Linked DNA regions of Ketobacter sp. MCCC 1A13808. The protein of the gene in region 3 interacts with the protein of the main gene of each other region in a pairwise test. Links are inferred from orthologs where the notes say so. Each region holds a gene or a part of one and is shown on either strand. Other genes may lie near its edges. The genes, in order: rlmN, zipA and ftsZ.

Evidence for each region.
Region 1: the proteins of ftsZ (region 3) and rlmN interact in binary tests that used the Escherichia coli proteins (3 or more experiments, as listed by UniProt). The link is inferred for Ketobacter sp. MCCC 1A13808 from one-to-one orthologs.
Region 2: the proteins of ftsZ (region 3) and zipA interact in binary tests that used the Escherichia coli proteins (3 or more experiments, as listed by UniProt). The link is inferred for Ketobacter sp. MCCC 1A13808 from one-to-one orthologs.

What each region holds. Positions count from the first base shown.
Region 1 is NZ_VRKW01000018.1:36,772-43,153, forward strand. The notes cover bases 3,385-6,382. They hold rlmN (dual-specificity RNA methyltransferase RlmN), read right to left. Parts: upstream 5,477-6,382; coding sequence 4,292-5,476; downstream 3,385-4,291. Other genes in these bases: FT643_RS20660 (RodZ domain-containing protein), read right to left, coding at 3,385-3,496; pilW (type IV pilus biogenesis/stability protein PilW), read right to left, coding at 3,499-4,272; ndk (nucleoside-diphosphate kinase), read right to left, coding at 5,615-6,046; FT643_RS20680 (IscS subfamily cysteine desulfurase), read right to left, coding at 6,187-6,382. Outside these bases: hisS (histidine--tRNA ligase), read right to left, coding at 1-1,072; ispG (flavodoxin-dependent (E)-4-hydroxy-3-methylbut-2-enyl-diphosphate synthase), read right to left, coding at 1,193-2,314; more of FT643_RS20660, read right to left, coding at 2,387-3,384.
Region 2 is NZ_VRKW01000001.1:401,126-412,688, forward strand. Bases 8,600-11,563 are described here. They hold zipA (cell division protein ZipA), read right to left. Parts: upstream 10,623-11,563; coding sequence 9,576-10,622; downstream 8,600-9,575. Other genes in these bases: ligA (NAD-dependent DNA ligase LigA), read right to left, coding at 8,600-9,447; smc (chromosome segregation protein SMC), read right to left, coding at 10,750-11,563. Also shown: FT643_RS01815 (hypothetical protein), read left to right, coding at 1-340; FT643_RS01820 (AEC family transporter), read right to left, coding at 353-1,228; bifunctional tRNA (5-methylaminomethyl-2-thiouridine)(34)-methyltransferase MnmD/FAD-dependent 5-carboxymethylaminomethyl-2-thiouridine(34) oxidoreductase MnmC, read left to right, coding at 1,263-3,341; FT643_RS01830 (two-component system response regulator), read left to right, coding at 3,462-5,696; FT643_RS01835 (YheU family protein), read right to left, coding at 5,721-5,948; FT643_RS01840 (polyphosphate kinase 2 family protein), read right to left, coding at 5,932-6,783; FT643_RS01845 (hypothetical protein), read right to left, coding at 6,770-7,408; more of ligA, read right to left, coding at 7,420-8,599. UniProt on the Escherichia coli protein: Essential cell division protein that stabilizes the FtsZ protofilaments by cross-linking them and that serves as a cytoplasmic membrane anchor for the Z ring.
Region 3 is NZ_VRKW01000001.1:807,416-817,730, forward strand. What follows is about bases 5,300-8,196. They hold ftsZ (cell division protein FtsZ), read right to left. Parts: upstream 7,389-8,196; coding sequence 6,210-7,388; downstream 5,300-6,209. Other genes in these bases: lpxC (UDP-3-O-acyl-N-acetylglucosamine deacetylase), read right to left, coding at 5,300-6,088; ftsA (cell division protein FtsA), read right to left, coding at 7,463-8,196. Also shown: bifunctional glutamate N-acetyltransferase/amino-acid acetyltransferase ArgJ, read right to left, coding at 1-589; preprotein translocase subunit SecA, read right to left, coding at 666-3,398; FT643_RS03470 (M23 family metallopeptidase), read right to left, coding at 3,614-4,540; FT643_RS03475 (DUF721 domain-containing protein), read left to right, coding at 4,635-5,099; more of lpxC, read right to left, coding at 5,174-5,299; more of ftsA, read right to left, coding at 8,197-8,689; FT643_RS03495 (cell division protein FtsQ/DivIB), read right to left, coding at 8,757-9,545; FT643_RS03500 (D-alanine--D-alanine ligase), read right to left, coding at 9,546-10,315. UniProt on the Escherichia coli protein: Essential cell division protein that forms a contractile ring structure (Z ring) at the future cell division site. The regulation of the ring assembly controls the timing and the location of cell division.

The DNA.
Region 1 (6,382 bases), on a different replicon or contig from region 3:
GGACTTTCAACCTGGGGATTTGGTTTCGTAGCAATTCCGAAAGCAGGATTCCCTGCAGCGAATCCTCGGAAATCACGTAGCAATCTGGCGCAACACTCAGGTGAGCGGTCACGTCACTGGCTTCGAGCAATAACACCAAACGTTCGATGCCCATGGCAAACCCGACTGCGGGTGTTGCCTTGCCCCCCAACTGTTCCACCAGGCCATCATAGCGCCCTCCGGCACAGACCGTACCCTGTGCACCCAGGGCGGTTGTAACCCACTCGAACACGGTTTTGCTGTAATAATCCAGCCCCCGCACCAGATTCGGGTTAATCTCGTAGGCCACCCCGGCTGCATCCAGTAGCGACTTTAATTGACTGAAATGCTGCTGCGACTCTTGATCCAGATAATCCTGCAAGCTCGGCGCTGCTTTCAGCACCGCCTGCGTGCCTTCATTTTTGCTATCCAGCACCCGTAAGGGGTTACTTTCAAGTCGCCGCTGGCTATCTTCATCCAGTTGATCAAAGTGCAGAGTCAGATAATCGACCAAAGCTGCTCGAAACTCGGCCCGCGCTTCGTTACTGCCCAGGCTATTAAGCTGAAGCGTCACCTGATCCGCCAGCCCCAGCTCACGCCACAAGCGAGCCGTCATAATGATCAATTCAGCATCAATATCCGGACCACCCATACCGAATGTTTCCACACCGATCTGATGAAACTGGCGATAACGGCCCTTTTGTGGTTTTTCATAGCGGAACATGGGCCCCGCATACCATAAACGCTGAATCTGGTTATAGAGCAGGCCGTTCTCCTCGCCTGCCCGCACACAACCGGCTGTTCCTTCCGGACGCAACGTCAGCCGTTCGCCGTTACGATCTTCAAAGGTGTACATCTCTTTTTCGACAATGTCGGTGACCTCACCGATGGAACGCTTGAACAAATCAGTGTATTCGACAATAGGAAGACGGATCTCACCATATCCGTACTGCTGCAACACACGGCGCACAGTGCCCTCAAGGTACTGCCAGATAACAGCGTTCTGCGGCAGAATGTCGTTCATGCCGCGAATCGCCTTAATGCGCTTACTCAATGTGCGGGAACCCCTTTATTGATAAAGAAATTTGCTTGTCGCGGAGTATACTCTCCGGAAATCAGGGGCCAGATTATAAGCCAGAATGTACCTGGATAACACTAACGCCTGCGGCGGGGCTCAGAGGCCCAGGGTAATCTTGACGGGTGCTTCAGATTCGCTGTCAACTTCCGCTGCGCGTTTACGAATCACTTGCTCTAATTCATCGATCAGTTCTGCGTTATCGACTTTGTGACTGGGCTTACCGCCGCGGAAAATCAAGTTGTGAGGTGAGCCACCGGTAAGCCCGATATGCGCTTCTTTCGCCTCTCCGGGGCCATTCACCACACAACCGATAATGGCCACATCCAAGGGCGTTTTGATGTCTTCAAGCCGCGATTCCAGGGCGTTTACAGTGGTTATAACGTCAAAGTTTTGCCGCGAGCAGCTAGGGCAGGCAATAAAGTTAATGCCCTTGGTGCGTAATCCCAGGCTTTTCAGAATATCAAACCCGACTTTCACCTCTTCTACCGGGTCCGCTGCCAGCGAAATTCGCAACGTATCGCCAATGCCTTCCATCAGCAACGCCCCCAGGGCGATGGCCGATTTTACGGTACCGGATCTGAGCCCACCCGCTTCGGTTACGCCTAAATGCAAGGGCTGCTCGATTTGCTCTGCAATTAACCTGTAGGCAGCCACGGTCATAAACACGTTCGACGCTTTCAGGCTCAATTTAAAGTTTTGAAAATTCATCCGATCAAGAATATCGACATGCCGCATGGCGGATTCAACCAGAGCTGCAGGCGTGGGCTCTCCGTATTTCTTCTGCAGGTCTTTTTCCAGGGAACCGGCGTTAACGCCAATCCGCAGCGGAATGTTTTTATCTACAGCAGCATCGACCACTGCCCGAATACGGTCTTCGCGGCCGATGTTGCCCGGATTAATACGCAGGCAATCTACGCCTTTTTCTGCAACGGCCAACGCGATCCTATAGTCGAAGTGGATGTCGGCCACCAAAGGCACATTGACTTGCTTGCGGATCTTGCCGAACGCATCAGCCGCTTCCAGCGAGGGCACAGAGACCCTGACAATGTCTACACCCGCCTCTTCCATGCGCCGAATCTGGCCTACTGTTGCCGCAACATCACAGGTTTCGGTGTTGGTCATGGTTTGCACGGTGATTGGTGCATCCCCACCCACAGGAACGTCTCCTACCATAATCTTACGAGACTTACGGCGCTTGATGGGCGATTCAAAATGCATGCTGTACTCCTGACCGAGGTTAACCAGGGCGCTATATTAAGGCTTATTGATGACTATTGCTATGTACCGGGACTATTCCCCCAGGCGGACACGAACTACCTTATGGGAAGGCACCCGGAAAGAAACCGGCTTGCCGTTGTAACTCAAAGATACCACGTTACCATTACCCAATTTTGCTTCTAACGGTACCTGCCCATCCAGGGTCAAAGTCTCGCCTAGTCGCTTTAAATTGGAGTAAATCAGTTCACCCTTGCCATCTCGCACTTCCACCCAGCAGTCTCCCGTAAAGGTCATGCTGATCTCTCCGGTGATGACAGCGCCTGCCTCGGTCTCCGGTGATGCCGCGTTTTCTGAGCCAGCAAGCTCTGAAAAAGGAATGACTTGTGGCTTGGGCGGCGCCGTATCCACCACCGCAGCCTGCGGGCTGACTTCTTGAGCCGGAGATGAACTGTATTCAGCGGCGCTGATTTCAGACTCACTACCGGAAGATCGAGGTGTATCTGTGCCTGCAACCTCTGCAGAATCGTCTTTTATCCAGGTTTCACCATCGTCTTCTACTGTGTTCCCGGTCATACCACTTGAGGCGGGTTCTGCACTTGCCTGCGCATGGGTTTCCCCGGCAGCCTGACCGGATACGGTCACTACCTTGATATCCGGTGACACCACAGACGCACTTTGTTCAGGGTGAATGGCCGTATCCTGAGTCACCGGTTGATCCGGGTTTGTCCGCTCCGCCGCGCCCGGACTGTCTTCTGTTACGTAAAAGAACGTGACCAGCGCTGCTGCAACAATCAGAACCACAAATACGATCAGGATGGGCCCACCCTTGGGTCCGGTTTTAGGTGGCTCTATGGTTATGACGGGTTTCGGTTTGTCGCATCCGGTAATGGCCTCGTACGAACGCACCAGGTCTTCGCTGGCAATACCCAATACACGGGCATAGCTGCGGATGTACCCCTTCACGAAAGTCGCATTGGGTAAAGTTCGGTAATCATCCGCCTCCAGTGCTTTGACAACACCGGGTGACAAATTCAGTGACTGGGCGGCTTCAGCCACCCCCAAATGCAATGATTCCCTGGTTTTTCTCAGGCGGGCACCGGGAGACGCACTAACCAGCGGCTCCACGTTAGCATCTATATTCTGGTCGGCGTTGGCCGCCGGCTTACCGGGTAAAGCAGTCATGGTTATAATGACGCCTTGTAGGCTTTATATTCATCTGATCCTGGAAACATACTCTTTAATGCTAGTGCATAACTGGCCACTTTGTCTTTATCGCCGAGTCTACGCTGCAACCGTATACCTATCCAAAGTTGTTTTGGGCTTGAAGGCGCTATCTTCTCATACTTTCTCAAGTATCTCTCGGTTAGTTGATTATCCCCGTCTTCCAGCGCCAGTTCAGCCAGTTCCAGCGTCGATACGGGCATATTGGTGTTGAGTTGAAGCGCCCGGTTAAACGCTTTGCGCGCATCCTCCCGTTCGCCCACTTTCAGATAACACACCCCCAGATTTTCGAATGCAGTATAACGGCGCTGATAACGATAGTCCTTGGCGACTTTTTCTAGCTGGTCAATAGCATCCTGATATCGCTCTTTGCGATATAAATATGAGGCGTAGTTATTGCGGGCCTGTGAAAAAGCCTGATCCCCCGACAACGCCTTTTTGTAGTATCTTTCTACCTGCTCGTCTTCGCCTTCAATGGTGTAAAACAAGGCTAGCGCATTATTAACCGCAGGGTCATCCGGGGCGATTTCATGGGCCCGTTTCAGCGTACGATCTGCGTTAGCCATTTGGTTTAGCTGCATATAACGCGTCGCGGCCTCAACATAGGTTTTCACCGCTTTCGCCGGATCCTTGTTTTGAGCCAAAGGGTCATTCGTTTCAGTGACACAACCCGATAATACAACGCATACCACCACGACGATGGGTGATACTATTTTTAGCGGATTCCTCAGCCTCATTCTCCAACCTTAATACTGGTTACGATTGTTTGTGTACAGATACCTGTTGCACCGGTATTTGCTTACCTTTTTGACTGTTTGCGGCCTTTTCTGCAATTTTAGCCTGCCACTGCGCCGCCCTGCGGGTGCGATCCTGCACTTGGCCAACTAGCTGACCGCAGGCTGCATCAATATCATCGCCCCGCGTGGTGCGTATCGTCGTGACGAAACCGGCTTTAATTAAACGGTCCTGAAATGCCTTTATGCGCATTCCGTTAGGTCGCTTGTATCCGGAGCTGGGAAACGGGTTGAACGGTATCAGATTAATTTTAGAGGGCACATCCTGCAAAAGCGCCACCAGCTGCTCGGCATGCTCGTATTTATCATTCACACCATCCATCAATACATATTCCATAGTGACACGCCGCGTGTCAGGAAACTGATCAACATATCGACGACATGCCGCCATCAATGCAGATAACGGATACTTTTTATTGATGGGAACCAACTGATCACGCAACTCGTCATTGGGCGCATGCAGTGACACCGCCAACGCTACATCAATGCGGTCATACAGCTCGTACATCTTGGGAACCACACCCGATGTACTGAGTGTAAGTCGCTTTTTAGCAACCCCATAGCCAAGATCATCTTTCATGATCTCCATTGCCGTGACCACGTTCTCAAAATTCAACAATGGTTCACCCATACCCATCATGACGATATTAGTGATATTGCGAATTCCGTGGTTTTCAGGGGCTCCAAACGAGCGTTGGGCAATCCATAACTGACCTATTATTTCATCCACGCTCAGGTCTCGTTGAAAACCTTGCTTTCCGGTGGAGCAAAAGCTGCAGTCCAAAGCACACCCTACCTGCGATGAAACACATAGAGTGCCGCGCTTGCCGTCAGGGATGAAAACCGTTTCCACTTTATTGCCCTGCCCCAAATCCACCACCCATTTGCGGGTGCCATCGCTTGAGAAGTGTTCCAACTCAACAGCCGGCCCTTTGATTTCAGCCACTTCCGCGAGTTTTCCACGCAACCCTTTGCCGATATTGGTCATCGCCTCAAAATCATCGACGCCAAAAAAGTGAACCCACTTCATGATTTGATGGGCACGAAAGCGCTTCTCTCCGAGGCTCTCGAAGAAATCTTCCATCTGCTGGCGGGTCAACCCCAACAAATTGATTTTATTCGTGCTTTTTTGACTGACTTGGTTCATGGCGGACCTGTCTGAGGGGGTTATATAACCCTGGTCGGTGGCTTTAATACGACAAATGGAGCCCTGGGACTCCATTTGATCTTACCCAGGCCTATACCTATTTGTATAAGCCTAGCTTAATTCTGCAATTTCAAGCAATTAGCGTGTACGCTCGCACAACTCGCTTTCTGCAAAGAAATAACCGATTTCACGGGCAGCGGAAGTGGTGGAGTCAGAACCGTGAACCGCATTTTCATCGATGGTTTGAGCGAAATCAGCACGGATAGTTCCGGCTGCGGCTTCAGAAGGGTTGGTGGCACCCATCAGTTCACGGTTAAGTGCAACTGCATTCTCACCTTCCAGCACTTGAACCAACACCGGGCCGGAAGTCATAAACGCAACCAGATCTTTATAAAAAGGCCGCTCTTTATGTTCCGCGTAAAATCCACCGGCTACCTGGTCCGACAACTGAACCAGCTTGGCCGCAACCACGCTCAGTCCGGTTTTCTCAAATCGGGTGATAATTTCACCAATCACATTTTTACCAACAGCATCAGGCTTAATGATGGATAAAGTGCGTTCTACCGCCATGTTTCTCTCCAATAACTATAGTTTTCAATGGGTTAAATAAAGCTGGTAGACCGACACGAATAAACGCCAGTGCCGGTCAGTCAGGATGCGGCGATTATACGCAGGTTTATTGCGTTTTAGTATGGGGGGCAATCAACTTGTCACACTCGAAGCCGCGCCAGGGTCTGGGTGACATACTGAATGGTGAAATCGATTTCTTCTTCGGTTGTGAATCTACCGAGCGAAAAGCGAACCGCAGCTAATGCCAGGTCATCTGGCAAACCCAGGCTTTTCACCACATAAGAAGGTGCGACCGAAGCAGAATTGCAGGCACTGCCGGAAGCCACGGCCAGATCA
Region 2 (11,563 bases), 400 kb from region 3 along the record:
CTGGCTACAGGAATTTCGATATCGCAAAGAACGCTTCGATCAAAACATCCAGTTGATTGCCAGTAACTATCTGCCCTGCATTCCCGGTTTAAAACATCTGCCCAATCTGAATATGAAACTGAATTATTTTACCAGTTTGCTCGGCCATGAAATGACCTCTGAAAGAACGTTTCAGGTACCAAGCCATAAACTGTTTCTGATGGGTACAGAGATCATTGATGGCTACCTCGCCGTCATGGATCAGGCCAATGCGGTCATCCGCGACCAGCTCTATCATATGAACCAGGTGTGTATTGAACGCTTATCCACTGACCCGGAGGGCATTTCGGATCGGGATTAAGCAGGCACCAGCTCAAATCACGTACAGAATCAACACGGGTATGGTCACAAACGAGAGCAAAGTGGATATCATCACCATGCCCGCGACCACCTGGGGTTCACGCTCATAACGCAGGGCGAATAGATAATTGAATACCGCGACCGGCATGGCACTCTGCAAGATTAATACGCCGCGAGCAACCCCCTGAAGGTTGAATAGTTCAGCCATGCCCCATCCGGCCGCCACACCGATACCCAACCGCGTTAATGCGAAATACAGGCTCTTTCCTAAATTCTGAATTTTAAGCGTCGCCAAACTGACACCCAACGTTAGAAGCATTAACGGAATCGTCATATCCCCGAGCAGATTAACGGTATTCTGCGCCCAAAGTGGTAACCGGTAATCCGTATAAAGCATAAAAATCGCAACGGCAATGGAATAGATTATCGGATTACTGACGAGTTCACGCAGCACACTGCGCCCACTGACTAACGCGATTCCCAACGTGAAGTGCAATAGCGACAGCACCATAAACACCGCCAATGCCAAAACCAGGCCACGCTCGCCGAAGGCAAACAAACACACCGGCAACCCCATATTTCCGGCATTAGGAAAGACCAGAGGCCCAAGAAAGGTTCGCAGGGGTTGCCCTGCAAGTCGGATTAAGAGAGCTGCAGCGAGAAGACTGGACGCAATCACCGACAAGGTTACCCAGAACATTTCCTGAAGAATGCTATGTGAAATATCAGACTGCGTCAGGGCAGACACAATCAGACAAGGTGCTCCGATACACATAACCAACCGGGTGATCATGTCCGTGTCATAAGGCCAGTTGAACTTGATCCATAAAAAACCGATCAGTACGCACACCATAACGGGGCCGGTGACCGGCAACAGAGTGTTTAACATAGACTGCTCTCTCAGGTTATTGGTGCACTATGATATGATGCGACGCCGCAATATACGAAACTTTATAACCATCCTCATGAACCACGACGACATCCACAATCACCCCATCCAGGTAGCAGACATTGATTGGCAGGACGCGGCACCCTTGTCCCCTCGTTTTGGTGACGTCTACTATTCCCGTGACAACGGTATTGAAGAAACCAATCATGTCTTTCTGTTGCAGAACCGGTTACACGAACGCTGGCAGCAAAACACGACCGATCGCTTCACCATCGCCGAAACCGGCTTTGGCACCGGGCTAAATTTTTTTTGCGCTGCTACGCTTTGGTATTGCAGTCCAATGCAGAACAAACACCTGCATTTCATTAGCGTCGAGAAGTTTCCTTTGTCATTAACAGATATGACATTTTCTTGCGCCAAACACCCGCAGTTCGATTGGATTTCAGCTTCACTAGTAGAACAATACCCAGCGCCGGTAGCCGGTAGCCACCGGCTTTTTTTTGCTGAGCACAACATTACGCTCACTTTATTATATGGTGACGCCGTCGACTGCATGAGGGAGCTGGATGGTTGTGTAGACGCTTGGTTTTTGGATGGATTCGCACCGTCAAAGAACCCCGAGATGTGGAACCAGGCGCTCTATGACAGCATGGCCAAGTTAAGCCACAGCGACACCACCTTATCCACTTTTACTGCCGCAGGCGAGGTTAAGCGAGGTCTGCGCCGGGCCGGTTTTCAGGTTGAGCGTTGCCCCGGTTACGGCAGAAAACGCCACATACTGCGCGGGCGGTTCGGACAGTCCCCGGGCAAACCGACGACCGCGCCTGCGGAGCAAAAACCCTGGTTCCAATTCCGTTACACGCCGCAGACAGCCAGGCGAATAGCGGTTATCGGAGCCGGATTGGCTGGCAGCAGCGTGGCAAGAAAAATGGCTGAACGCGGCTGGGACGTTACCATTCTGGAAGCGGAAAGCGAGATTGCAAGCCAGGGCTCAGGAAATCCCACCGGCATCACGTTTACCAAACTCAGCATTCATAACACACCCCAGAACCGGTACTACCAGTCCGCCTACCTCTATGCTTGCCGATATATTCGAAGTCTGTTTATGCATCACCAGGTTGCCGAGGGTGATGACTGGTCTTTGCAAGGGGTTTTGCGCCTGGCCTACGACGATAAAGAGAGGGATATCCAACAACAACTCATTGCCGCCCGGTTCTGGCCGCAAGAATTGATGGTAGGGTTGAGTCCCGAGGACATCTACCATCAATTCGGTATTGTTTCACCCGTATCGGGAATACTGCTTAAAGGTGGCGGCTGGCTAAACCCTAGACAGTTGTGTGACACATTGCTATCACACAAAAACATTAGTCTGGTCACCGATTCCCGCGTTACCGGACTGCAACAATCGGACACCGGTTGGAGCATTGAAACGGAAGGCCAGTCAACCCAAAACCGTACTCCTTCACCGGCTTCGTATGAGGCTGTAGTACTGGCAAATGCCTTTGGTTGCCAGCAGTTTCAACTCAACGGGTATTTTGATTTACGCGCAGTACGCGGGCAGATCAGCTATTTGCCTGCGACTGAAGAGAGCCGTGTCCTGCCGGTACCGCTCAATTACGAAGGCTATGTGAATCCGGCACGCAATGGCTTCCACAGCGTTGGAGCCACTTTCAATCCGAAATTGGACGATCCGCAGGAACGGGTTCAAGACCACAAATGGAACTGCGACCAGCTACAAAATACCGTTCCGGATCTGGCACGGCAACTGAACCTGCAACCTGCAGACACGCTGCGGGGGCGCGTGGGCTTTCGCTGCCAAACTCCGGACTACCTGCCTTTGGTGGGCCCGGTTGCAGACGCCCAAGCGTTTCAGCAGCAATACCGGCAGCTGGGAAAAGGGTTTTTAAAGCGAGAGTTCCCGGTCGCACCGAACTTACCGGGATTATACATTTCCACCGGGCACGGCTCGCGCGGTATCACGTCAACCTGCTTCGCTGCAGAAATACTGGCAGGTTACCTGTGTGGCGAACCGCAAATTATTGATCGATCAGTACTGCACGCTATTCATCCAGCGCGCTTCCTGATACGTAAAATCATCCGCCGACAACTATGAAACAAAGTGATTAAATAGGTTACTAAGCACCATCGAAACGTCACCAAAAAGCGGTTGCCGGATAGAAAATAGCTTGGCAAGATGATCCGACATGTCCAATAAAGTTAAAGGGAATTTGCATTGAATCGGTTACAACCTGGTGGGGTTCACGGCCGAAAAGTTAACTTTAGCCAGTCTGAGCAGCATGTGAAAAAAAAAGATAACCAGAAATTCACTGTTCTCGTGGTGGATGGAGATCGCCATTCCCGTATTACTACCAGCGAAATCCTCAGCCAGGCTGGGTTTAATACCGTTGAGGCCAGAAGCGGAAGACTAGGCTACCTTTATTTTCATCAATTGCAGCCCGATATGGTGTTGATGAATCTGATGTTGCCGAGAACCTCTGACGGTCTCGATTTGTGCCGCCAGATTCGCAAACACGCCAAGGGTGGCTCGGTACCCATTCTCATCATGTCTTCCTATGTCGAAGCGGATTCCATAAGCAGTGCTTTTGATGCCGGAGCCACGGATTTCATCACCAAGCCAATCAATCATTTGCTATTGATCCAGCGCACTCAGTATTTAATTCGCGCCTATCAAACACTGCGTTCGCTGGAGAATCGTGAGCGGGTACTTGAACAGGCTGAACGGATCGCTAACCTGGGCAGCTGGGAGTGGAGCAGCAAGAGCAACACGCTTTATGTGTCCAAAGAATTTAATCGAATTCTGGGGCTGGCGGCAGATGCACATCCGACCATAGAAGATATTCTGAATCTGGTTCCAGAGACAGAACGCATCAAATTAATTAAGTCCTTTCGCCGCAAGGACAGCAAACACCAGGGCACAATCACGATCAATCACAAACTGCATACTGAAGCCGGTGTTATGCGCATCTTACGCCATGAAGCTCAGTTCAAGTTACTCAATGAGGTGGATTATTCGATTTTCGGTACCATTCACGATGTTACCGCTGAAGTCCTGCACAAAGAGCAAATACTACAACTTGCTTACTACGATTCACTTACTCGATTGCCCAACCGGACTTTCTTTAAAGCGCACCTGGAATTTGCAATCCGGGCTGCCAGAAAATCAGGTAACTTGTTAGCCATTCTGGTGTTCGATCTGGATTTATTTGCCCGTATTAACAATTCATTGGGGCACGAGGCAGGCGACGAGCTATTAAAGAAAATTACTGATCGCTTGCAGCACACCTATCCTGACAAACATTGCACTAAGCTCAATATGAGCGCCATTGATCCCATGGCACCCCATGAGCATATGAGCGATAAAATTGCTCGCCTCGAGGGCGATCAGTTTGCTGTTCTGATTCACAATTTCACCCGATTAGATGCCGTTATATTGGCAACTCAGGCCATACTGCGGCAGGTTTCAACACCGTTTTCCCTGCGCGAAAATAATATTGTGCTTACCGCAAGTGCGGGAATCGCGCTGTACCCCGTGAATGGGCAAAGTGCAGAAACTTTGTTGCGCAATGCGGACGCTGCAATGCACTTCGCCAAATCCCAGGGGCGCAATAATTTTCATTTTTATTCCAGCGAAATTGATTTTAAATCCAAAGAGCAATTGTCGATTGAAAGCGATCTGCGCCAGGCTATCCGCCACAATGATCTGGAATTGTTTTTCCAGCCAAAAGTGCATCTGAAGACCGGAACGATTCGCTCAGTGGAAGCGCTGGTCCGCTGGAATCACCCCAGCAGGGGGGAGATTACCCCGTCTGACTTTGTACCCATGGCGGAACAAATTGGTCTGATCAGTGAACTGGGCAATTGGTTAATAAACAAAGCCTGCCAGCAAGCCCGTAGCTGGAATGATGAGGGGTTGCCTCCGATAAGGGTCGCGATTAATCTGTCTCCCATTCAGTTTCGCAGCGGAACGTTAACGGGCAACATCAAAAATGCCCTTGCCAAACACAAAATTGCTCCGTCCCAACTGGAAGTGGAAATTACAGAAACCGTATTGCTGGAAGATACCAGCCGGGTAATGAAAACGCTGGAAGGTATTCGCAAGCTGGGCGTGAGAGTCGCCCTGGATGATTTTGGAACCGGTTATTCATCCCTGAGTTATCTGACCCGGTTTCCTTTTAACACATTGAAAATCGACCGTAGTTTCGTGTCACGCTGCATTAAACACAGCCAGTCTGCTGCAGTCATTCACACCATCATCCAGCTGTGCAAAAACCTGAATCTTGAAGTAGTCGCTGAAGGCGTGGAGAACGAAGAGGAACTGCGCTTTCTGATGGACCACCGATGCGACTACATCCAGGGGTTCTACTTTAGTCAGGCTCTCAGTGCCACAGAGCTAAGCCGGTATATTAAACGACAATCGTGGGAACAGTTGCTGGGGCAGTTCAACTAACAAGTACAATGTCTGACAGCGAAATCAGCCCCGGAACGGCCCCGGACAAATGTGCGCGCTGCCCTCTTCCTGATTAAATACAATAACGTATTCCTTACATTTAATGCCCTGAATAACCTGATTAACCTTGGTTTCAGACGACACTTCATGCTCGCCATAGTCAGTGCCGTCACGGGTAACGAATTCTTCTACCAGACGGTAAAAAGTGTCTTCAGGTAAGTCTTGCCAGGGAATTTCAAGTAGATTTTGCAACCGCGCTCTCTCCTAACAAATCAAGTATGGTGTCTTCGCCGAACGCTTCGATCAACTTGGTGCGCACCTTCGCATCCAGAATACGGATGTTTTTAAGGTTAACCATGCGGCTCAGCTCTTTATCGATCTGGGTAAGGATCTGAGTGCGCGCATAATCTTTGTTGTCTGCCGGAATGGCATACCAGGGTGCAAAATCTGCGGCTGTTTTATTGAGCATGTCTTCATAGGCTTCCTGGTATTGATCCCAGTACTGCCGGCTTTCCAGATCGGACGTGGTAAGTTTCCAGCGTTTAGTGGGTTCTTTCACCCGGTCCATAAAGCGCTTTAACTGCTCCTTTTTTGAAAGGTGCAAATAAAATTTCAAAATAATAACACCGTCGTCCGCTAACTGGCGCTCGAATTCAAGGAGTTCACGATAAGCCCGCTTCCATTCCGGCTTTTCTGCAAATCCTTCAACACGCTCCACCAAAACACGACCATACCAGGAGCGATCCATAATGGTAATTTCACCTGGTTGCGGTATTTTTTGCCAGAACCGATACAGATAATGGCGTGCCTGTTCACTTTTATCCGGTGCGCCAATGGGCCACACCCGCACTCCCCGCGGATCAAGGTGCCGGGTTAAACGACGGATTACCCCACCTTTACCTGCAGTATCAGTGCCCTCAATCAGAATGATGACACGCCGTTTTTCCCGGAAAATAGCCTGCTGAACACGCAATAAACTGAACTGTAAACGGTGTATTGTTTCTTTGGTGTCTTTCGGCTTTTTAGCCGGCTTGGTAACCAGATCTTTTAGCCTGATTGAGTCACCCGTCAATTTAATTACGCTCATTTTCGCTTCCTTTTTGCGTTTGCTCGTTGGAGAAAGGTTTAAATAACAAGGGATATAAATAACTTTGAAAGTCTTCAAGCATCCGGTTCATCGTTGCCTTATCTTCCAGCACCAAACCATCATGCTCTACTTTATCCGAAAGCAGTTGTTGAGCCAGATTATGATAAATGGCAATACGCTTCTGCAGGTAATGCCGGCCACCCTCTTCCAGAAACGGCTCTAATGCATAATAGGACTTGGCCAGTTTTTGCAGCGAATCCTCCAGCAGTTGCTTGTCTTTCCGATTGACGCTAAGCCAGGTATCCGACAACGCCGCCATGAACTCCGCATAGTGTTGTTGCCGTGCCATAAAACTTTTTTCGAAGCGGGTCACTCGGGCTTGTTTATCCAAGAATCCCGCGTATTGTGCCTGGGCTCTTGCCAATGCTTGTTCCTGCACTTGCTGCGCCTGAATAAGTTGTTCCCCGGATACCCGACCGGTTTTATAGTTCAGATAAGAAACAAAGCCGGTCATAACGATGGCAGCTAAAACCAAAACAAAGCCGAACAAAATAACACGGTTCTCTTTATTAGCGAAGGTCGGTGACGTTGATGAGCTCTGCTTCGGCTCGGAGTATCCTGACATTACTGCCTCCGTTAGGTTTGAACAATGCCGTGGTGCTTGAGTAAATTGATAAAGTCGGATTCCGTTAACACCGGAACGTCCAGACTTTCCGCTTTGGTTAATTTGGAACCGGCTTTTTCGCCGGCCACCACAGCGCTGCTTTTTTTAGACACACTGCCGCTTACTTTTGCTCCTAATTTCTGCAAATACGCTTTGGCTTCATCCCGGGTCATTTCAGCAAGCGTTCCGGTTAGCACGAAGGTTTGCCCTGCCAACGGCTGCTCACCCTGTTCCGCAACCTCAATGTCTTCCCACTGCACGCCCGCCTGCTGCAGTTTTTCAATTACATCCAGGTTGTGTGCTTGCTGGAAAAAGGTCTCAATATAATCTGCAACGACCGGCCCGACATCCTGTACCTGTAACAGGGTCTCGTGATCGGCCGACTGCAACTTTTGCAGGCATCCGAAGTGCGTTGCCAGATTCAATGCTGTCGCCTCCCCCACTTCGCGAATGCCCAGGGCAAACAGGAATCGAGGTAACGTCGTGTGTTTACTGGCTTCCAGCGCATTAATCAGGTTCTGTGCGGATTTTTCACCCATGCGCTCCATAGCAGCCACCTGCTCTGCGGTCAGCAGATACAGATCGGAGACCTGGCTAATCAATTCCAGATCCACCATTTGCTCCACCAATTTGTCGCCCAATCCATCTACATCAAGCGCCTTGCGCGAAGCGAAATGTTTGATGGCTTCCTTAACCTGTGCCCGGCAGAATAAGCCACCGGAACACCGTGCCACCGCCTCACCATCGGCTTTCACGATATCCGACTGGCACACCGGGCATTGTTGCGGTAACTGCACCGGCTCTGTTTTTTCAGGTCGGCGTTCCAGCACTACTTTTACGACCTTCGGAATAACGTCGCCGGCGCGGTGCACAATCACCGTATCACCCACCCGAACGTCCATTCTGGCGACTTCATCCATATTGTGCAGTGTGGCGTTGCTAACCGTAACTCCGCCGACAAACACCGGCTCTAACCTGGCAACCGGAGTGATGGCGCCCGTGCGTCCAACCTGAAACTCAATGCCCAATAGCTGGGTCAACTCTTCTTGCGCCGGGAATTTATGTGCGGTAGCCCAGCGTGGCGCCCGTGATACAAATCCCAGCTCAGCCTGCAATTTCAGGCTATTGACCTTATACACTATGCCGTCGATTTCATAGCCGAGCGCGTCTCGTTTATGCAATATCCGGTCATGATAGGATTGCAACGCGGCAGCGCCGGTGACCCGCTCAACCTCGGAGTTAATCCGAAAGCCCCACTGTTTTAATTGTATTAAATTGTCATAATGGGTTTTGGTGAGCGCACCACCTTCTACGAAGCCGACGCTGTAACAATAGATATCCAGCGGGCGCAAAGCCGTGATTCTGGAGTCCAATTGACGCAGACTGCCAGCCGCTGCATTACGCGGGTTAGCAAACGTTTTTTCACCTCGCGCCGCTGCCTGGCGATTAAATTCGTTGAATCCATCCAGGGGCATAAACACTTCTCCACGCACCTCCAGCAGATCAGGATACCCCTGCCCGCGCAATCGTAAAGGCACGCTATCGATGGTCCGTATGTTCTGGGTTATATCTTCACCTGTTTGACCATCGCCGCGGGTCGCAGCCTGCACCAATACACCCTGCTCATACAGCAGGCTTACGGCCAATCCGTCCAGTTTCGGCTCACACACAAATTCTATTTCGTCTTCTGTGCCGAGACGTTCACGAATACGCCGGTCAAACGCCACCAGCTCGTCGGCATTGAACACATTATCCAGAGATAACATAGGGAGGCGGTGCCGGATCTGATTGAAAGCCGTGAGCGGAGTATCCCCTACCCGCTGCGTTGGTGAATCCGGCGTAATTAAATCCGGATTCTCTTGCTCCAATGCTTTCAGCTGCTGAAACAGGCGGTCGTATTCCACATCTGGAACCGAGGGATCATCCAGAACATAATAACGATAGTTATGCTCGCGTAATTGCTCGCGCAGTGCGTCAATCTGCTGGGAAATTGATAGCATAGAAGAATCCAATCCAGTCGCTAAACCAAAAATCGCCGGTCAGGATACCGGCTGTTGCAAGTGAGTTACCAGGATCGGGATTATACACCCAGGGCGTTGTATCGACGACGCCCTGGGTAAGGGGAATACTAATATTGCCGCTTTCCACCGCGATAAGAAAGCAGCTTGCGCTCAAAATCGAGCACACGCTGGCGATAATGTTCTGCCGTTTGCTGGCGCAGTACATTATGGTTCTCGTCTTTGATATCTGCATCCAGCAACTTGGAAATTTTGCGCGCTGAATCCATCATGATCTCAAATGCGTGAATAGGACGTTTGGGGCCGGGCAATTTCATGAAGATACAAATACCCGGTGTGCTGAATTCTGACATGGTATCCAGATCAAATACGCCGGGCTCCACTACATTGGCGGCACTGAATAACAATCCGCCTTTTCCACTATGCTGTTCATAGCGATGGAATATATTCATTTCACCGAACCGGAAACCACAAGACAACATCACCCGTAGTAACTCGGCACCGTTCAATTCGCCCTGCTTCGCCATCACGTTAATAACGAACACTTCCTGCAACGACGGGTCAAGTTCAACTTCCGCCGGGGCTGGTTCACGCTGCCGCGCGGGGGCTGTCTTACGATTCAATTGCGCTTGCTGCTCGGCACGGGATGCCACTAGCAAATCATCATCGGTAAACAAATCGGATTGGTCTTGCTCGACTGGTTCCGGCTCCGGCTCATAGCCGTCGGTGTCATAATCGTCCGCTTCATACGCTTCATGGTGTTCAGCATAGGCCTGCTGATATTCTTTATCGTCTGCGAGCTTACGCCCCGGTATCGTATAACTGCGTTTCTGAGGGCGCTCATCGGGCATCCCCGGATCTCCGAACGCCAGTTCAGCGTCGTCGATCGCAGAGCCGAAACCATCGTCGTCCTCAGCCCGGTTAGAATGATCTTCACCAATCGATTGGCGCACACTCAAAGGAATTTTACGGGCACCCCCATTGGGCAACTCTCCGCGGAAATATTCCCACTCATCTTCGCAGCTGCCACCCAGCTCTGAAGGCAGCTTGAGTTCACCAATTCTGGATTTCCGCATTCGCCGGTATCCGTCAAGGGCAATCCCTGCAATAACTACTAACCCTACTAATATAAGTACCAGTTGTAGGTCAAATTCCATCAGTCGAATCCTCGCGTATTCTCTGTGGCTTCTGATAGATCAAGCCCTGATCGCAATTTTGTCACTTCTATCAAAAACATAGAGCATATCCATTAAAAATAAAGCCAATTCGTCAATATTTTGCTAATTAGGCAACCGCCATCGCTGCGGCTTGCTCAACATCCACCGTTACCAATCTGGAAACACCTGGCTCGTGCATGGTGACCCCCATCAATTGATGTGCCATTTCCATCGCAATTTTGTTGTGGGTGATATAGATAAACTGCACTTTCGCTGACATTTCTTCCACCATGCGGGAGTAACGCCCCACGTTGGCGTCATCCAGTGGTGCATCCACTTCGTCCAAAATGCAGAACGGGGCCGGATTAAGCTGGAAGATGGAGAACACCAACGCGATTGCAGTGAGCGCCTTTTCACCCCCACTGAGCAAATAAATGGTGCTGTTTTTCTTGCCTGGCGGGCGAGCCATAATGGCAACACCGGTATCCAGCAGATCATCACCGGTCAACTCCAGATAGGCATGGCCACCACCAAACACTTTGGGGAACAATTCCGACAACCCTGCTGAAACTTTATCGAACGTTTCCTTGAAACGGGTGCGGGTTTCACGGTCGATTTTGCGAATTGCATTCTCCAGGGTTTCCAGAGCCTGCATTAAATCCTCGTGCTGTGAATCCAGATAATTCTTGCGCTCGGACTGGGATTTATATTCGTCAATTGCCGCCAGGTTAATCGCGCCCAAACGGGAAATTTTACCACCCAGCCGGTCCAGCTCGGCAGACCATTCCGCTTCGTTTGCTGCTTCGGGTAATTCATTCACAACGACCTCAATATCAAATTGAGATTCGGTCAATTGGTTTTGCAGGTTTTCACGCTGCACCCGCATCCCCTGCCACTCCATACGGTTCCGCTCCAGTTGCGAGCGCACCCCTTGCGCGGAC
Region 3 (10,315 bases):
GCATGGTTGCCATATTCGGCTTGATCATGCCGGCACCTTTTGAGATACCGGTTATGGTCACCACTTTGCCCTGCAGATTGAGCTGTACGGAAGCGCCTTTTGCCCGGGTATCCGTGGTCATGATGCCAACCGCCGCATCAGCCCAACCGGACTCCGACAGCCTGTTGATGGCATCGGGTATGCCCGCAACCACGCGGTCCACAGGCAAGGGCTCACCAATGACGCCAGTGGAAAAAGGGAAAATGTGATTCACCGGAACGGAAACCTGCTCCGCTAAATGCTGGCATACCGATTCGGCGTTGGCCATTCCCTGCGTGCCGGTTCCTGCATTGGCATAGCCCGTGTTGGTGATCAGAAACACGTTTTGCTGCGCGGCGCCACCCAGTGACATTAAATTACGTTTGCAAACAGTAACCGGTGCTGCACAAAACGCATTGAGTGTGAACGTACCCGCGATGGTACTGCCTGCCAAGGCTTCCATCATCACTAGATCCCGTCGGTCCGGCTTTTTAATTCCAGCTTTGGTAGCGCCCAGGCGAAAGCCTTTTACCGGGTGCATTTCGGGAAACGTGTCTGCTCCGACCGCCATGATTGTTCTCCTGATGTGAATTGAAAAAGGGGCTGATACAGCCCCTTAATATTATTTTGAAAAGCCGGCTTGGTGCTTATTCTAACTGGCCGTGACAGTGTTTGTATTTCTTGCCAGAGCCACAGGGACAAGGCTCATTACGCCCTACTTTACGATCCTGGCGCTGAAACGGCGTATGGGAGGGATCAGCAACCTCTGGCGGTTCTTCCGTTGCCGAGGCGTCCGCATGCTGTAGCTTTATGTCACGTTCAGCAGCAGCGCGCCGTTGTCGCTCCAATTCTTCCACTTCTTCCTGACGCCGCAGTTCCACCGTGGTGAGGATACGTATCACCTCCAGCTTAACGTTCTCCAGAAACATCTGAAATAGCTCAAACGCTTCCCGCTTATACTCCTGTTTCGGATTCTTTTGTGCATAACCGCGCAGATGAATGCCCTGACGCAGGTGATCCATATTGGATAAGTGTTCTTTCCACAATCGATCCAGGGTCGCCAACATCACATGTTTTTCAAGCTGACGCATGACATGGGCTTCATCACCCAGATTGGCTTCTTTGGTCGCGTACGCCTGCTCCAGAATGTCGATAATTTTCTGGCGCAGGCTTTCTTCGTGTAGCGTCTTGTCTTCGTCAAGCCAACTTTGGATGGGCATTGGAACCCGGAAATCAGATTCCAGTGCTTTTTCCAGCTCAGCCACTTCCCACTGTTCTTCCATGCTCTGAGGCGGTATGTATCCACTGATAAAATCGTTGACGACATCCACCCGAATGGCTTTGATGTTTTCAGATAAATCCTCTGCATGCAGAATATCATTACGCTGTTCGTACACAACTCGGCGCTGATCGTTGGCAACATCGTCGTATTCAAGCAGCGATTTACGAATATCAAAATTGCGCCCTTCCACTTTCTTCTGCGCATTCTCGATAGATTTTGTCACCCAACGGTGCTCTATTGCTTCGCCTTTTTCCATTCCCAATGATTGCATCAGGCCTTTGACTTTGTCCGACGCGAAAATGCGCATCAGATTATCTTCCAGCGACAGGAAGAAGCGGGTGGACCCCGGGTCGCCCTGCCGACCGGAACGGCCGCGCAACTGGTTATCTATTCGGCGGGATTCATGACGCTCCGTGCCAATTATATGCAACCCCCCCGCGTCTTTTACTGCCTGGTTACGATCCTTCCAGGCCTGCTTGGCGGCCGCAATGTCCTGCTCGGTGGGAGACGCCATCGCGTCCACTTCTACCTGCCAGTTACCGCCCAGAACAATATCCGTTCCACGTCCGGCCATATTGGTTGCAATCGTAATCGACCCGGCACGACCTGCTTGCGAAATAATTTCGGCTTCCTGAGCATGAAATTTCGCGTTCAAAACCTTGTGGGGGATTTTTTGCTTGGTCAGAACCTTCGACAAATACTCAGAACTCTCAATTGACGCGGTACCCACCAGCACTGGTCGATTCTCCTCGACAACGCCTTTGATATCTTCAATGATCGCGTCGTATTTTTCTTCAACGCTCATATAGATCAAATCGTTCTCGTCCTTTCGCACCATGGGTTTATTGGTGGGAATAACGATCACATCCAAACCATAGATTTGGTGAAATTCAAATGCTTCGGTATCAGCAGTACCGGTCATACCCGATAGCTTGTTATACAAACGGAAGTAATTCTGGAAAGTGGTTGAAGCCAGCGTTTGATTTTCCGATTGAATATTCACGCCTTCTTTTGCTTCTACGGCCTGGTGGATACCATCAGACCAGCGGCGCCCCGCCATTGTGCGCCCAGTGTGTTCGTCCACAATGACGATCTGGTTATTCTGAACGATATAATCAACATCACGTTGAAACAAACTGTGTGCTTTTAATGCCGCGTGTACATGATGCAGTAGATTCAAATTATTGGGGGCATATAAACTTTCCCCGTCGTTCAATAAGTTGTATTCAATCAGCAAATCTTCTACATATTGATGGCCTTCTTCTGTCAGTTCTACCTGACGGTTTTTTTCATCAATAGTAAAATGCCCCGACGGGCCTTCTTCCGGATTGCCGTCCGGGTTCTCTTCATACCCGCGTTGCAGCTTAGGTATTAATACATTGATCTTCTTATAGAGCTCCGAGCTGTCTTCACTGGGCCCGGAGATGATCAATGGCGTACGTGCCTCATCTATGAGTATGGAGTCGACTTCGTCTACTACAGCGAACGCCAGTGGCCCCTGAGCCCGGTCCTCCAGGGTGAAGGCCATGTTGTCACGCAGGTAATCAAATCCAAATTCATTATTGGTACCGTAGGTAATATCACATGCGTAGGCTGCTCGCTTCGATTCTGAATCCTGCTGGGATAAGATCACCCCGACCGATAAGCCCAGAAACTCATACAACGGCCGCATCCAATCCGCATCCCGCTGAGCCAAATAATCGTTGACCGTTACAACGTGAACGCTGGTTTCAGGTAGCGCATTCAAATAAACAGCCAGGGTCGCAGTCAGGGTTTTACCCTCACCGGTGCGCATTTCAGCGATCTTGCCTTCGTGCAGCGTGATGCCCCCGATCATTTGACAATCAAAGTGACGCATCCCCATGACACGGCTACTCGCCTCTCTAACCGTGGCAAAGGCTTCAGGTAACAAAGCATCCAGGGTTTCGCCCTGCTCCAGACGGGCACGAAATTCCGTTGTTTTAGCCTTCAACTGCTCGTCGGAGAGGGTTTTTATCTCCTCCTCCAGGGCTGAGATCTCAACAACCAGTTTTCCCATGCGCTTGAGCTCACGCTCATTCTTGCTACCAAAAATCTTGCGAAACAGTGGTCGTAACATAGGTTTTCACTTCTTTGAACGGAGGCTTTGTTCCCTAACCTTACGGGTTGGGTCTAACCTAAACCAGCAGACCCAGCACTTTACAGGGAATAAAATTTAAGGCAGCAATTCTAACGTTATTTTCCCTGCAGGATAAAGCGTTTACATGGGGGAATAATGAAAAGGCGCACGTATTAGGTGCGCCTTCTTGACTATTTTAGCGGATTCGGGAGTATTTATGTGCGCTTCCGCAGCACGTAACGGGAGGGGTCAACCGCTTTGCCGTTTTTACGCACTTCAAAGTGCACATGAGGGCCTGTGGAACGGCCAGTGCTACCCATTTTTGCCAAAACCTGACCCTGCTTCACAATATCGCCAACTTGCACTTCAATTTCTTTTGCATGGGCGTAACGCGTGGCATAACCACCGCCGTGGCTGACTTCAACCATCAGGCCGTATCCGTATCTTTCACCCGCCCAGGTCACCACCCCACCACCGACGGAGACGATATCAGATCCATCTTTGCCAGCGAAATCCACGCCGGAATGCCAGGCTACCCGCCCGGTAAAAGGATCATTCCGACGCCCGAAACGTGATGACAACCAGCCCCAGGTAATAGGTCTGCCGGCAAGGGCGACTTCTTTTTGAATCTTGCGGTTTTCAAGCAAACTTTCCAGCACTTCCAGCTGACGTTCACGGGTTTCTACATCCGATGCCAATTGGTCCAGATCCTTCAGAAAGCTGGGCCGTTCCACTTCAATTCCCATTTCACCTTCTTCAGGCCCCCCGACTGCGGGGACCTCGGAAAACTCGAACTCCCCGCCCTTCAGGTTGGCGACATCAACCAAGCGCTCGCCCAGGGCATCCAGGCGCATCAGGCGCGCCTGCAGTTCAGCCATGCGCACCGTCATTGCTGATACATGACCTTCTGCCGATTGCTGTGCTTGTTTGATGCTTTCTGCGTTATTGGCGATATCCTGCTTCAACAAGATCGTCAAATCACCATCGGATGCAACAACATTCCCTTTCAGGAAGTAACCTGCTGCCACACCACCAGCGGCAGTGACAGCCAGTAAAAGGACCACTGCCAGCATCAACACAGCCGCAGGGAAACGAACGGGGCGAGAGTGACCCGTCTTCTGATCAAAAAGAATTACATTCATTACTACGTCTCTAGAGTTCAATGGCCTTTTGCTTCACAATTAGAAGAAATCAAAAGCCCTACTACTCAACTCTCTGAGCATTTTGTGATTTCTTATGGCAATGGATCAAACCATAAAAAATATAAGGGAAATCATGCGCCACAACAAGGACGTGATGTCACTTGCTGAAAACGCCGTCCAACTTCTTGAGCTGAATCACATTTTTAAACAATTACTACCCAGCAAGCTGGCTAATTTTTGTCAAATCCGCAGTTACCGCAACGGAGCGATGGTTTTAGAGACCAGCACTGGTTCCGCAGCAACGCAACTCCGGTTTATGCAACCTCAGCTACTCACAAAACTCAAAAAGAGCACTAAATTCAGCGCCGTGCAAACTATCGACATCAAAATTGCTGAGCAACCTATAAAGATGGATCGCAGTTATACCCGTACCGCAAAACCTGTATCAGCCGGAAACAGACAGGCTCTCAAGGATGCGGCGGCGGAGATAAAAGACGACGCTCTGGCGATGTCGATGATCAGGCTCGCTGACACTCTAGAGAAATATGGCAAAGATTAAGAAAATTGCCATTAAATCCGACTAAATTGTCGGATTTAATGGCAGAAAGGGGGGATTGTGTAACGGTTTTTTGACTACTCTGCTGCCAACACAGGATTGGTGTAGGAAATTGGCGCAGTTTTGGCGTCATCGAAGGTGACCATTTCCCAGGCATCTTCTTGTACCAATAACTCTCTCAAAAGCTGATTATTCAGGGCGTGTCCGGACTTATAACCCTGAAACTCGCCAATCAGGCTTTTGCCTAACAAATACAGGTCGCCAATTGCATCCAATACTTTGTGTTTTACGAACTCGTCGTCGTACCGAAGACCGTCTTCGTTCAGAATCCGGTAATCGTCTACCACGATTGCGTTTTCGACACTGCCACCAAGCGCTAGATTACGCTCACGCAGGTACTCAATATCGCGCATAAAACCAAAGGTACGGGCCCGGCTGACCTCACGCACAAACGATGTGCTGGAAAAATCCAGTGAAATTGTCTGACTACGCGCTTTAATCACAGGGTGATCGAAGTCGATCTCAAAACCCACTTTAAACCCGTTAAAAGGCAGGAATGTCGCTGACTTATCTCCGTCCGTCACAGTCACGCGGCGCTTGATGCGGATGAATTTCTTCAACGCACCTTGCTCTTCAATACCTGCGGATTGCAACAGAAACACGAAGGGACCGGCACTGCCATCCATGATCGGGACTTCAGAAGCACTCAAATCAACGTAAGCATTGTCGATACCAAGACCTGCAAACGCCGACATCAAATGCTCAACAGTGGACACTCGAACGTCCCCGTTCTCCAATGTAGTTGATAACGTAGTATCTCCTACATTAAGGGTGTCCGCGTGGATGGTTACCACGGGATCCAGGTCGGTTCGACAGAATACAATGCCTGTGTTTACCGGCGCAGGCCGCAAAGTGAGGTACACTTTATCGCCTGTATGCAGACCGATACCGGTTGCACGGATTGTATTTTTTAATGTGCGTTGTCTAATCATCTCATTCCACACAATTTAAGGTTTAAAATTCGGGGCACAAAGCGGAAATTTGGCGTAATACTAGCAGCATTCGTCAAGATCACCAAATAAATCACCGCAAACCGTATGTTTTTTGACCAAATTAATCGGCCTGGCGTCTCAAAAACGTTGGAATATCAAGATATTCCCGGTTCACATCCGTCTCCATTACTGGACGCCTGCGTGATTCGGACTGGGGTTGAGGCTGATGTCGCCGCACCCTTTCCACCGCTGGCTTATCAAAACGTCCATAGTCTGAGACCGCTTCCTGAGCAGACCGTTTAGTCACAGATTCAACTGAACGAACCGGCGTGGTTTGCTCACCCACCGCGCCGAGCCCCGTCGCCACCACAGTGACGCGAAGATCATCGCCCATGCTGGGATCAATTACTGTGCCCACAACAACGGTCGCATTGTCTGAAGCGAACTCTTCGACCGTGTCGCCTACTTCAGAGAACTCACCCAGCGACAAACTTTCGCCCGCAGTGATATTCACTAGAATACCGCGCGCACCTTCCAGGTTCACATCTTCCAGCAACGGACTGCGGATCGCTTTCTCTGCAGCTTCACGGGCACGACTTTCACCACTTGCGAAGCCGGTTCCCATCATCGCCATGCCCATCTCAGACATAACGGTGCGAACGTCTGCAAAGTCGACGTTGATCATACCGGGGCGGATAATCAGATCGGCTATCCCCTGCACCGCACCCAATAACACATCATTCGCCGCTTTAAATGCGTCGAGCAAACTGGTTTTGGGACCAAGTACTGCCAGCAGTTTTTCATTCGGAATCGTAATCAATGAATCCACGTTGTCGGACAGCTCTTTCATGCCCTCCAACGCAATTTGCATACGCTTACGACCTTCGAAAGGAAAGGGCTTAGTGACGACCGCGACGGTAAGAATGCCCATCTCTTTCGCTATTTCAGCCACGATAGGCGCACCACCTGTGCCTGTTCCGCCACCCATGCCTGCGGTAATAAAAACCATGTCAGCGCCTTCCAGCACTTCACGGATGCGTTCTCGATCTTCAAGAGCGGCATCCCGGCCTACATGAGGGTTCGCACCCGCACCCAAACCCTTAGTGACTGCCCCACCGAGTTGCAGCAGGGTTTTGGAGTTCATATTTTTCAACGCCTGGGCATCCGTGTTAGCGCAGATGAAATCCACACCGTCCACCTGATTTGAAAGCATGTGTTCAACGGCATTACCACCACCGCCTCCGACACCGACGACTTTTATTACTGCGTTCTGAGGTACGTTGTCAACGAGTTCAAACATATCTATCTCCCCTTTCCTTCCTTCGCTATGGTTTCTCTTGGTTGAGAACTGATTAAATAGTTATTTGTAACCTGTCAAAAATTGCCTTTTATCCAGGTTTTCATTTTCGATACAAAGCTTTCTTCTATGATCTGAGGTGTTGGGTGTTGTGCGATTCCCGCCTCTACTTGTTTTTGTCCATATTTCAGTAAACCGACTCCGGTGGCATATATTGGGTTTTTCACCATTTCAGTTAAACCCTGAATACTGTGAGGTGAAGCCAATCGCACCGGCATGTGGAAAATTTCTTCTGCCAACTCTACCGCACCTTCCATTTTCGATGAGCCTCCGGTAAGTACAATACCCGCCGCTATCAGATCTTCGTAACCTGAGCGACGAAGTTCCGCCTGCACCAGAGAAAACAATTCGTCGTAACGAGGCTCTACTACTTCGGCCAACGCCTGCCTGGAAAGTTCACGAGAAGGTCGATCACCAACACTTGCCACCCGAATTGTTTCCTGCGGGCCAGCCAACTGAGTCAAACAGCACGCGTACTTGATTTTAATCTCGTTGGCATGCTCTGTTGGCGTTCGCAACGCCATGGCGATGTCGTTTGTTACCTGATCGCCTGCTATTGGTATAACCGCTGTATGACGAATTGAGCCTTCAGTGAAAACCGCTATATCGGTTGTACCGCCACCGATATCCACCATACATACACCTAATTCTTTTTCATCGTCTGTCAGCACTGCATAGGCTGACGCCAGCTGCTCCAGAATAATATCTTCTACTTCTAATCCGCATCGGCGCACACAACGTTCAATATTCTGTGCTGCATTCACGGCACAGGTGACCAAATGAACTTTTGACTCCAGGCGCACACCGGACATGCCCATCGGCTCTTTGATGCCCTCCTGGGAATCAATGATGTATTCCTGCGGCAAAATATGCAGCACTTTCTGATCTGCCGGGATGGGCACAGCCTGAGCGGCATCAATGACCCGCTCCAGATCTGCCCGGTTCACCTCGCGATCTTTGATAGCGACGATCCCGTGACTGTTAAGGCTACGAATATGGCTACCGGCAATGCCTACATAGACCGAATGGATCTGACACCCGGCCATCAGCTCTGCTTCTTCGATCGCTCGTTGGATCGATTGCACTGTGGACTCAATATCGACCACCACGCCCTTTTTCAGACCACGTGAAGGGCATGATCCGATGCCGATAATTTCGATATGACCATCGCCTTTCAACTGGCCCACAATGGTAACTACTTTTGTGGTGCCTATATCGAGCCCTACTATCATCCGGCTACCCATATTACTCACAACTCCACTGGACCGTTCTTGTGTACTCACCGGATGGGAGTCCCCCAATCCGAACATATTACGCAGCGTCTGTGTCACCATCGTTCTTCTTCCACTTGATTGCCAGCCCGTTTTCGTAGCGCAAATCAACTTTTGAAAGCTGTTGCTTCTGTTGGTCGGTGAAAAGTGTGTACAGCTGAACAAAACGTTTTAATTTTTCCAAGCTGTTTTGTTCATCGACTACCAGAACCAATCCATTGTTAAGTTGCGCTTTCCAAGAGACCCTGTCTTCCAATTCAAGCTTTTTCACAGACAGCCCGATCTCACTTAAAATTTTCTGCATTTTTGTGAATCGTTCTGCAATAACGGGCGCTTGTTCTTGTCTGCCTATAAAAGTAGGCAAGTTTGGATCAGGCTGCACGTGTTCTGCAGAAAATATTTCACCTTTTTGACTTAAAAATTCATTACCACCCCAATTCGCTACCGGAATGCGTTCATGAAGCAATACAACCAACGTATCCGGCCATTCTTTTTTTGCATCGGCATAATCAATCCAGGCTAAAGATTCCGCTGTGCTTTTCACTTTTTCTAAATTAACAGTGAAGAAATTGTCCGCAACATAGGGAGCTAACGCGGCTTTTAACCTGTCCTGATCAACGTGGTGAAGATCGCCCACCACGTTAATTTGCTGAATCGGATTTTGCTCCAACCAATTATGCAATGATTGCCGCACCACCAAACCTGCCGCAATCAAAACCAGTAATAATACAATCAACAACAGACGAATCCGCCCCAACCCGGGCACTTGCGCAGCAGACTGCTGATTGCGCTGAGCTGATTTCACTGTTGCCTGGTTCTGTCCTTTCACTTATTCGCCCTTTTGTCCTAATACAATGGCTTCCACCAATGCGGCAAAATCCAAACCTTTCGCCTTTGCCGCCATGGGTACCAGGCTGTGGTCGGTCATACCCGGCACGGTATTCACCTCCAGCAACCAGAAATCCCCGTTCTTATCCATCATTGCGTCTACGCGCCCCCAGCCACTGCAGCCCAGGGCATCGAACGCTCTTAGCGACAGCGCTTGCAACGCCTGTTCCTGCTGAGGCTCCAGCCCTGCAGGAATCAAGTACTCGGTAGTATTTGACTCGTACTTTGCATCGAAGTCATAAAACTGGTGTGGCGTTTTGAGCCGGATTACCGGTAATGCCACACCATTTAATATTGCGCAGGTAAACTCCGCACCATTAATCCAACGTTCGATCAACACGTCCTTGTCGTGTTTCAACGCGATTTCAACTGCGGCCGTCAACTCTGTTTCAGTTTCAGCACGAGACATACCGATGCTGGAACCTTCGTGGGGCGGCTTCACAATGACGGCCCCACCCATATCCGACAACAACCCATCAAGCTCTTGAGTGCTTCTGACCGAACGAAACTCCGGTGTGGGCAATCCCAGTCCAGCCCAAAGCCATTTGCTTCGTAGCTTATCCATGGCGAGAGCCGATGCTGCGACCCCGCTTCCGGTATAGGGAATTTTCATGACTTCCAGCAATCCCTGGATAACGCCGTCCTCACCACCGCGTCCGTGCAGCGCAATGAATGCCATATCAATACCGGATAGCTGATCAAACAAGCGCT